DNA from 3 places in the Micromonospora sp. NPDC005206 genome. Region 2 is predicted to be linked to each of the others. Evidence: predicted binding sites of a transcription regulator. Region 2 holds the regulator's gene; each other region holds the start of a gene.
What was found. Region 2 encodes HrcA, which represses chaperone genes, less so after heat shock. Its sites were predicted from a motif close to GGTTNGCACNCTCNNNNNGAGNGTGCNAACC; they were not measured.

Region 1 (3,271 bases), on a different contig from region 2:
CGGGGCAGGCAACGCCGCGCAGAGTGAGGAAGTGCACCGTGGCACAGGGCACCGTTAAATGGTTCAACTCCGAAAAGGGCTACGGCTTCATCGCCGTCGACGGCGGTCAGGACGTGTTCGTCCACTTCTCCGCGATTGAGATGGACGGCTACAAGGCGCTGGACGACGGCCAGCGGGTGGAGTTCGACATCGCGCAGGGCCAGAAGGGCCCGCAGGCGGAGCGGGTGCGCGTCATCGCCTGAGTGGGCCGACGCCGGCTCGTCCCGGAGGGCCGGGGCTGCGTCACGCGGCCGGACCCTGGAAGATCGTGAACCATTCCAGCCGTTGCTGAGGAGGGTTCATGTCCGACCAGCCGCCCCCGGCCTCCCCACCCCCGGGTCAGCCCGACCCGTCCGGCCCGCACCCGGCCGCGTCAAGTCCTCCCGCTGGTGACCCGACCGCGCCATCCCCCTGGGGCCCGCCGCCGGGTGCCCCTCCCGGCTGGGATCCGAGCGTGCCGCCCGCCTGGGGGCCGCCACCGGGCGCGCCTCCGCAGGGTTGGGTGTTCCCGCCCACCGGCGGCTACCCGGTCGGCGCCGGGCCGTACGGCGGGCAGCCCTGGTACCCGGGACCCCCGGCCTCCGGGTGGTATCCGCCGGGCCTCGATCCGGCGGACCGGCTGGTCACCCCACCGGGGGCCGGGCTGGGCGCCTGGTTCGACCGGTGCGTCGGCGCGGTCCGGCGTGGCTGGCGACTGCTGCTGCCCATCCTGCTGCTCACGCAGGTGCTGCCGGCGGCGGTGCTGTCGGTGCTCTCGCTCGGGCTGGACCCGACCGCGAAGTGGGAGACGACCGCCGTCGAGGAGTCGACCTCCCTGCCGGACACCTTCTTCACCGACCTGGCGACCATGTTCCTGGTGCTCATCGGCGGCAGCCTGCTGATCGGGTTGGTGCAGGCCGTGGGCTGGGCGGCCGGCACCTGGGTGATCACCCGTCAGGCGGTCGGTGAGCCGGTCAGCCTGGGGGAGGCGCTGCGCTACGGCCTGCGCCGCGCGCTCGGGCTCTGGGGCTGGACGCTGCTGATCGGCGTGATCGTCGGCCTGGGCGTCTGCTTCTGCGTCCTCCCCGGCATCTATCTCGCCTTCGCGCTCAGCATGGCCGGGCCGGTCTATCTCTTCGAGCGGGAGAACCCGATCGGCCGGTCGTTCCGGATGTTCCACGACCGGCTGGGGCTGCTGCTGGGTCGGGTGGCGCTGGTGGCGGCGGCGCTGATCGTCGGCACTGTGGTCGCCGGCGTGCTGGAGGGGGTCGGCAGCGCCCCGTTCGGGGCCGACCCACTCGCCACCCCGGGTTCCGCGATCGGCGTGGTGCTGGTGATCGCCGTCGGCGCGGTGCTGGCCCTCCCCGTCCATCTCGCGCAACTGGTGGGGCTGCTGGTGACTTACGCCGAGCAGCGGGCCCATGAGGGGCCGGTGAACGGCGCCGGACTAGCCGCGGAACTCCGTTGACCGAGGCGTTCGTGCTTGCACTCGGCAGGGGAGAGTGCTAAACAAGTCATTGGCACTCGCATACCGTGAGTGCCAATGGTCGGGACGGTGGGGCCAGGGTCGCGCCGGCGCGGAGACGCCGGGGTGACACATGGCCGGTCGTCGCGGGCTATCCGGCCCGGCCGAAGGACGTCGTCGTCGCCAGGTGGCGACGTCCCAAGGTGCGTACACCAGGCGGCCCACCCGGGGCACACATCTCGGGTGGCCCGTGAGTGTCCAGGAGGACAACGCCGTATGGCCAAGATGATCGCGTTCGACGAAGAGGCGCGCCGCGGCCTCGAGCGGGGCATGAACCAGCTCGCCGACGCCGTAAAGGTGACCCTCGGCCCCAAGGGCCGCAACGTCGTGCTCGAGAAGAAGTGGGGTGCCCCCACCATCACCAACGATGGTGTGAGCATCGCCAAGGAGATCGAGCTCGAGGACCCGTACGAGAAGATCGGCGCTGAGCTGGTCAAGGAGGTCGCCAAGAAGACCGACGACGTTGCCGGTGACGGCACGACGACGGCGACCGTCCTGGCCCAGGCCCTGGTTCGCGAGGGCCTGCGCAACGTGGCCGCCGGCGCCAACCCGATGGCCCTGAAGCGGGGCATCGAGGCTGCGGTCGCGAGCGTCTCGGAGGAGCTGTCCAAGCTCGCCAAGGACGTCGAGACCAAGGAGCAGATCGCTTCCACCGCCTCCATCTCCGCTGGCGACAGCACCGTCGGCGAGATCATCGCCGAGGCGATGGACAAGGTCGGCAAGGAAGGCGTCATCACCGTCGAGGAGAGCAACACCTTCGGGCTGGAGCTGGAGCTCACCGAGGGTATGCGCTTCGACAAGGGCTACATCTCGGCCTACTTCATGACCGACCCGGAGCGCATGGAGGCCGTCTTCGACGACCCCTACCTCCTGATCGTCAACAGCAAGATCTCGTCGGTCAAGGACCTGCTCCCGATCCTCGAGAAGGTCATGCAGTCGGGCAAGCCGCTGCTGATCATCTCCGAGGACATCGAGGGCGAGGCCCTGGCCACCCTGGTCGTCAACAAGGTCCGGGGCACCTTCAAGTCCGTCGCCGTCAAGGCTCCGGGCTTCGGTGACCGCCGCAAGGCCATGCTCGCCGACATCGCCATCCTCACCGGTGGCCAGGTCATCAGCGAGGAGGTCGGCCTCAAGCTGGACGCCGTCGGCCTCGACATGCTGGGCCGCGCCCGCAAGGTCGTGGTGACCAAGGACGAGACCACCATCGTCGACGGTGCCGGCGACGCCGACCAGATCCAGGGTCGGGTCAACCAGATCCGGGCCGAGATCGACAAGAGCGACTCCGACTACGACCGTGAGAAGCTGCAGGAGCGGCTGGCCAAGCTGGCCGGTGGCGTTGCGGTGATCAAGGTCGGCGCGGCCACCGAGGTCGAGCTCAAGGAGCGCAAGCACCGCATCGAGGACGCCGTTCGCAACGCGAAGGCCGCCGTCGAGGAGGGCATCGTCCCGGGTGGTGGCGTCGCGCTGGTGCAGGCCGGCAAGACCGCCTTCGACAAGCTGGACCTGGTCGGCGACGAGGCGACCGGTGCCAACATCGTCAAGGTCGCGCTGGACGCCCCGCTGCGGCAGATCGCCGTCAACGCCGGCCTCGAGGGCGGCGTTGTGGTGGAGAAGGTCCGTAACATCGAAGCGGGTCACGGCCTCAACGCCGCCAACGGCGAGTACGTGGACCTGCTGGCCGCGGGCATCATCGACCCGGCCAAGGTGACCCGGTCGGCGCTGCAGAAC
Region 2 (3,271 bases):
CAGCGCCGCCGCCGTCATCGGGACGGTGACCCGGCAGTGCAGGTCGTCGCCCTTGCGGGAGTACACGTCGTGCGGCCGCTCGTGAATCTCCACGTAGAGGTCACCGGCGGTGCCGCCACCCGGGCCCACCTCGCCCTGCTGGGCCAGCCGGATCCGCATGCCGTCCTCGACGCCGGCGGGGATCTTCACGGTCAGCGAACGGCGGGTGCGCACCCGGCCGTCGCCTGCGCAGGTGGGGCAGGGGTGCGGGATGGTGGTGCCGTAGCCCTGGCAGACGGTGCACGGCCGGGCGGAGACCACCTGGCCGAGGAAGGTGCGCTGCACCGACTGCACCTCGCCCCGGCCGCCGCACGCCTCGCAGGTGGCCAGGTGGGTGCCGGCGGCCGTGCCGGCGCCGGAACAGGTGGTGCAGAGCACCGCGGTGTCGACGGTGATCGGCGCCTCGACCCCGAACGCCGTCTCGTGCAGGTCCAGCTCCAGCCGCAGGATCGCGTCGGCGCCCGGCCGGGTCCGCGGGCGCGGGCCGCGCGCGCCACCCGCCGCGCCGCCGAAGAACGCGTCCATGATGTCCTGGAACCCGACGAACGGGCCGGCGCCGCCCGGACCACCCGGGCCGCCGGCGCCGCCGCCACCCGGGGCGAGCGGATCGCCACCGAGGTCGACGATCTGCCGCTTCCGGTCGTCCGAGAGCACCTCGTACGCGGCGTTGATGTCCTTGAACTTCTCCTGAGCCTCCGGGTCCGGATTGACGTCCGGGTGGAACTGGCGCGCCAGCTTGCGGTAGGCGCGCTTGATCTCGTCATCGGAGGCTTCCCGGCTCACACCGAGAATGCCGTAGTAGTCCCTGGCCACTGCGTTCCGTGTCCTCATGTTCGTCTCGCGTTGCGCCGGTCGGCGGCCGCAGCCGGCCGTCGGCCCTGACTGGTCAGTTCTGGGCCAGCAACTCGCCCACGTAGCGTGCCACGGCGCGCACCGTGGCGATGGTGCCGGGGTAGTCCATCCGGGTGGGCCCCAGCACCCCCAGGCCACCCACGATGGTGGCGCCCGGGCCGTACCCGGTGCTGACCACCGAGGCGGCACGCAGGTTGTCGAACTCGTTCTCGTCGCCGATCAGCACCCGGGTCGTGCTCGGCTCGGTCTCGCCGATGAGCTTGAGCAACACGACCTCCTCCTCCAGCGCCTCGAGGATCGGCCGCAGCGAGCCCTGGAAGTCGAGCAGCCCGCCCCGGGTGAGGTTGGCGGTGCCGGCCAGCGCGATGCGCTCCTCGTGCCGCTCGACCAGCGTCTCCAGCAGCACGGTGGAGAGCGTGGTCATCGCCGGGCGCAGCTCGGACGGCGCCTCTTCGACCAGCGCCTGCACCAGCGGCGGCGTGTCGGACAGTCGGGCGCCGGCGAGCTTCTCGTTGACCAGTCGGCGCAGGTCGGTGACGTCGTCGGGATGCACCGGCCCGGGCAGCTCCACCAGCCGCTGCTCCACCCGCCCGGTGTCGGCGATCATGACGAGCATCAGCCGGGTGGTGGAGATCGGCACCAGCTCCAGATGGCGCACCGAGGAGCGGGCCAGGCTCGGGTACTGCACCACGGCCACCTGCCGGGTCAATTGGGCGAGCAGCCGTACGGTGCGGTGCACGACGTCGTCGAGGTCGACCGCGCCGACCAGGAAGCGCTCGATGGCCCGGCGCTCGGCCGGGCTGAGCGGCTTTACCCGGGACAGCCGGTCCACGAAGAGCCGGTAGCCGCGGTCGGTGGGCACCCGGCCGGCACTGGTGTGCGGCTGCCGGATGTAGCCCTCCTCCTCCAGCACGGCCATGTCGTTGCGGACCGTGGCCGGGGAGACACCGAGCTGGTGCCGCTCGACCAGCGCCTTGCTGCCGACCGGCTCCTGCGTGGAGACGTAGTCCTCGACGATGGCGCGGAGCACGGCGAGCTTGCGGTCGTCCAGACCCATCCTCCGCACCTCCTGTCGCACGTCGGCCGCCGGCACGGCGGGGCCGGCGGGCCGTACTGGCACTCGACTGTAACGAGTGCCAGTCTACGTCGGCGTGCCCCCCAGCGCGATGATCAAGGCCGCCGCTGTCCGTTCAGACAGGCTGGCCCGGCGGTGTCGCTCTGGTGGGCGTTGCCACGGGCCCCTACCGTGACATCCATGACTGAACCACCTCGCCCTCCCGGTGCGGGAGACCCCGGCGATCAGCCGCCGGAGCCGACCTACCCGCCGGCCGCTCCCGGCCCGGCCTCCTCGGCCGAGCCACCCACCGCACCACTGTCCGGGGCACCCGGCCCGGGCGGCTATCCCCCGGCCGGTGGCTATCCGCCGCCCACCGGTGACCAACCGCCGTCGGGCGGCTACCCTCCGCCACCCGGGGGCTATCCCCCTGGCGGCTATCCGACCGGCGGCGCCTACGGCGGCCCCGGCGGCGGCTACGCCAGCAACGAGGACAAGACCTGGGCACTGGTCGCGCACTTCGGCGGCGCCGCCGGCGCGCTGATCAGCTTCGGCCCGCTGGGCTTCGTCGCCCCGCTCATCGCCTATCTGGCCCGCGGTCAGCAGTCGCCGGCCGTCCGGGCGCAAGCCCTGGCCGCGCTGAACTTCCAGATCCTCTGGTCGATCATCGCGTTCGTGCTGCTCTTCGTGAGCTGGTGCCTGCTCTTCCTGCCCAGCATCGCGGTGGTGGTGATCCAGATCCTGTTCGGGATCATCGCCGGGATGAAGGCCAACGAGGGCCAGCTCTACCGCTACCCGATGTCGGCCAGTTTCATCAAGTGACCCGGGTCGGCCGCTCCCCCGGCCGACCCGGTGCACCGCCGTCGGTCGACCGGCGGGCCGACTGCCGACGGCCGTCGGGCCGACCGGCGGCGGCACGCCGGCTCAGGGCAGCAGGTCGCGCACCACGGCGTCGGCGAGCAGTCGGCCGCGCAGGGTGAGCACCGCCCGGCCGGCCGCGTACTCCGGTGCGGCCAGCAGTCCGTTGGCCAGCGCCCGTTCGGCGCCGGCCCGGCCGGTGGCGTCGAGCACCGCCAGCGGCAGCCCGGTGGCGAGCCGCAGCCGGAGCATGACGTCCTCCATGTGCGCCTCGTCGCCGGTGAGCACCTCCCGGGCGAGGCCGGGTGACGCGCCGGCGGCCAGCCGCTCAGCGTACGCCGACGGGTGCTTGACGTTCCACCAGCGCACCCCGCCGACGTGGCTGTGCGCCCCGGGGCCCAGCCCCCACCAGTCGGCGCCGGTCCAGTAGAGCAGGTTGTGCCGGCACCGGGCCTCGTCGGTGCGGGC
Region 3 (3,271 bases), on a different contig from region 2:
CGACGGTGTGCCCCGGAACGGGTGTCGCTACCGGATCAGAAACCCGGGCCGTGCTGGTGGCCGTGGCCGTGCCCGCCGGCGGCGGCCGGCTCGGCCTGCTCCGGCTTCTCGACCACGAGGCTCTCCGTGGTGAGCAGCAGACCGGCGATCGAGGCGGCGTTGGTGACCGCGTTGCGGGTCACCTTCACCGGGTCGATGATGCCGGCCTTGACCAGGTCGACGTACTCGCCCTTGGCCGCGTCGAGGCCGTTGCCCCACTTCATGTCGGCGACCTTCTGGGTCACGACGTAGCCGTCGTGACCGGCGTTCTGCGCGATCCAGCGCAGCGGCTCGACCAGCGACTTGCGCACGATCGAGACGCCGACCTTCTCGTCACCGGTGAAGCCCAGGTCGTCGTCGAGCACCGGGAGGATCTGCACCAGGGCGGCGCCGCCGCCGGGCACGGTGCCCTCCTCGACCGCGGCCTTGGTCGCCGCGATGGCGTCCTCGATGCGGTGCTTGCGCTCCTTCATCTCGACCTCGGTCGCCGCGCCCACCTTGATCACGGCGATGCCGCCGGAGAGCTTCGCCAGCCGCTCGGCCAGCTTCTCCCGGTCCCAGTCGGAGTCGGAGGCCTCGATCTCCTTGCGGATCTGGGCCACCCGGTCGGCGACGTCGGCCTTCTGGCCGCCGCCGTCGACGATCGTGGTGTTCTCCTTGTCGACCACGACGCGCCGGGCGGTGCCGAGCACCTCCAGGCCGACCTGGTCGAGCTTGTAGCCCAGCTCCGGGGCGACCAGCTCGGCGCCGGTGGAGATCGCGATGTCCTGGAGCATCGCCTTGCGCCGGTCGCCGAAGCCCGGGGCCTTCACGGCGCAGACCTTGAGGGTCTTGCGCAGCGAGTTGACCACCAGGGTGGAGAGCGCCTGGCCGTCCACGTCCTCGGCGATGATCAGCAGGGGCTTGCTGTTCTGCAGGACCTTCTCCAGCAGCGGCAGCAGCTCCTCGATCGCCGAGATCTTCTGGGTGGTGACCAGGATGTACGCGTCCTCAAGGACGGACTCCTGACCCTCCAGGTCGGTGACGAAGTTCGGCGAGATGAAGCCCTTGTCGAACTGGAGACCCTCGGTCACGTCCAGTTCGGTGGTGAGCATCGAGCCCTCCTCGACGGTGATGACACCGTCGCGGCCGACCCGCTCCATCGCCTCGGCGATCAGCTCGCCGATGGTGGAGTCCTGCGCGGAGATCGTCGCCACGTTCGCGATCGACTCCTTGCCGGTGACCTCCGCGGCCCGACCGAGCAGCGCCTCAGAGATCTTGGTGGCCGCCGCGTCGATGCCCCGCTTGAGCCCGGCCGGGTTGGTCCCGGCGGTCACGTTGCGCAGGCCCTCGCGAACCATGGCCTGGGCCAGCACGGTCGCGGTGGTGGTCCCGTCGCCGGCGACGTCGTTGGTCTTGGTCGCCACCTCCTTGACCAGCTGCGCGCCGAGGTTCTCGTAGGGGTTGGTGAGCTCGATCTCCTTGGCGATGGTCACACCATCGTTGGTGATCGTCGGCGCACCGAATTTCTTGTCCAGGACGACGTTGCGCCCGCGCGGGCCGAGGGTGACCTTGACCGCGTCCGCGAGGGCGTTGACACCGTGCTCCAGCAGGTGCCGGGCGTCGTCCGAGAAGCTCAGGATCTTCGCCATGAATGTCCCTTCGAAGCGCCACTGCCCCGGCCCGGCGAGCCGGACCGGGGCAATGGCACTGATCGGTTGCTTACTTCTCGATGACCGCGAGGACGTCGCGGGCGGAGAGCACCAGGTACTCCTCGCCGGCGTACTTGACCTCGGTGCCGCCGTACTTCGAGTAGAGAACGGTGTCGCCGACCTTGACGTCGAGCGGCACACGGTTGCCGTTGTCGTCGATCCGGCCCGGGCCGACAGCGAGGACAGTGCCCTCCTGCGGCTTCTCCTTGGCGGTGTCGGGGATCACGATGCCCGACGCCGTGGTGGTCTCAGCCTCGTTCGCCTGGACCACGATCCGGTCCTCGAGCGGCTTGATCGCAACCTTGGTCGCGGTAGTCACGGGCATACCCTCCTGGGGTATTGGTTTCGTTGCTGGCCGGCGGGGCCGACCAGCGTCAATCTGCCACATGCCACCGGGCGGGGCCGTCGTCGCGGGTGCCGGTCCGCCTGGCGTTTCGCACCCGGGTCGTGAAACCCGGAAGCTGGCACCCTCAGGGTGAGAGTGCTAATCGCAGGTTATTCCGTGGCTAGCACTCCGTCAAGGAGAGTGCCAACGCACCGTTCGCCGTGTCGCCACAGATCCGCCCAGTCGTTACCGCAACACGCCGGGAACACCTCGCCACAGAGTGGCCATCTCCCTACCGTCGGTTGCCTCCACCAGAAGCCGCGGAAAGGGGAGCCGAGTGTCCCGGATACCGACACTGACGTTCCTGCACGAACAGCTACGCCGCGCACGCCAGGCGCGCGGGCTCAGCCAGGAGGAGCTGGGCAAACTGATCAACTATTCATCGTCGTACGTGAGTGCGGTCGAGACCGGGCAGAGCCCGGTCAAGCCGGACTACGTCACCTGGCGCAAGTCCTCCCGCAGCAACAGCAACGGCGGCGCCTGTGTCGAGGTCGCCGACAACCTGCCCGGCGTGGTCGCCGTGCGCGACAGCAAGGACCCGGCCGGGCCGGCGCTCACCTTCCCCCCGGCGAGCTGGCGGGCCTTCGTCGCCGCCACGCCCACCGACTGACACCACTGTCCGGCCAGTCCGGTCGGCCCGGGACAATGCTCGGGTGGATCTCGACCAGTTGGCGGCGCTGCGTACCCCCGAGGGGTCGGCCGCGCTCGCGGCGGCGGCCGGGCTGGCCGGCGGTGACCCGCTGGTCGCGGCGTCGGCCCTGCGCGCGACCGGTGTGCCGCCGGCACTGGCCTCGGCGGCACTGACCCAGGCCGAGCTGCGCCATCGGGCGGTCGGCAAGTTCGGCCCGGCCGCCGCCGGGATGTTCCTCACCCGCGCCGGGCTGGAGCAGGCCACCCGCCGGGTGGTCGCCGACCGCCGGGCCGCCCGGCTGCGCGCGGCCGGCGTGCGTACCCTGGCCGACCTCGGCTGCGGGCTCGGTGCCGACGCGCTCGCCGCGGCCCGCGCCGGCATCCGGGTGTACGGGGTGGAGGCCGATCCGGTGACCGCCGCGATGGCCGCCGCCAACGCCGCGGCGCACGGGCTGGCCGAGCTGTTCACGGTCGAGTGCGGCGACGCCACCACGTTCGACGTCTCCCGGGTCGACGGGGTCTTCTG

Region 1: groL (chaperonin GroEL) is a predicted target of HrcA. The motif match lies at 1,534-1,564, and genes of this name have one in related genera.
Region 3: groES (co-chaperone GroES) is a predicted target of HrcA. The motif match lies at 2,190-2,220, and genes of this name have one in related genera.

What each region holds. Positions count from the first base shown of each region.
Region 1 is NZ_JBEXHU010000004.1:277,927-281,197, forward strand. It holds gene ABZU69_RS07430 (cold-shock protein) at 39-242, shown strand; gene ABZU69_RS07435 (hypothetical protein) at 494-1,486, shown strand; gene groL (chaperonin GroEL) at 1,760-3,271, shown strand, end outside.
Region 2 is NZ_JBEXHU010000011.1:225,433-228,703, forward strand. It holds gene dnaJ (molecular chaperone DnaJ) at 1-852, opposite strand, end outside; gene hrcA (heat-inducible transcriptional repressor HrcA) at 926-1,948, opposite strand; gene ABZU69_RS18755 (DUF4870 domain-containing protein) at 2,147-2,767, shown strand; gene hemW (radical SAM family heme chaperone HemW) at 2,870-3,271, opposite strand, start outside.
Region 3 is NZ_JBEXHU010000008.1:109,337-112,607, forward strand. It holds gene groL (chaperonin GroEL) at 36-1,670, opposite strand; gene groES (co-chaperone GroES) at 1,741-2,055, opposite strand; partial or broken gene ABZU69_RS13925 (helix-turn-helix transcriptional regulator) at 2,393-2,542, shown strand; partial or broken gene ABZU69_RS13930 (DUF397 domain-containing protein) at 2,558-2,725, shown strand; gene ABZU69_RS13935 (methyltransferase domain-containing protein) at 2,769-3,271, shown strand, end outside.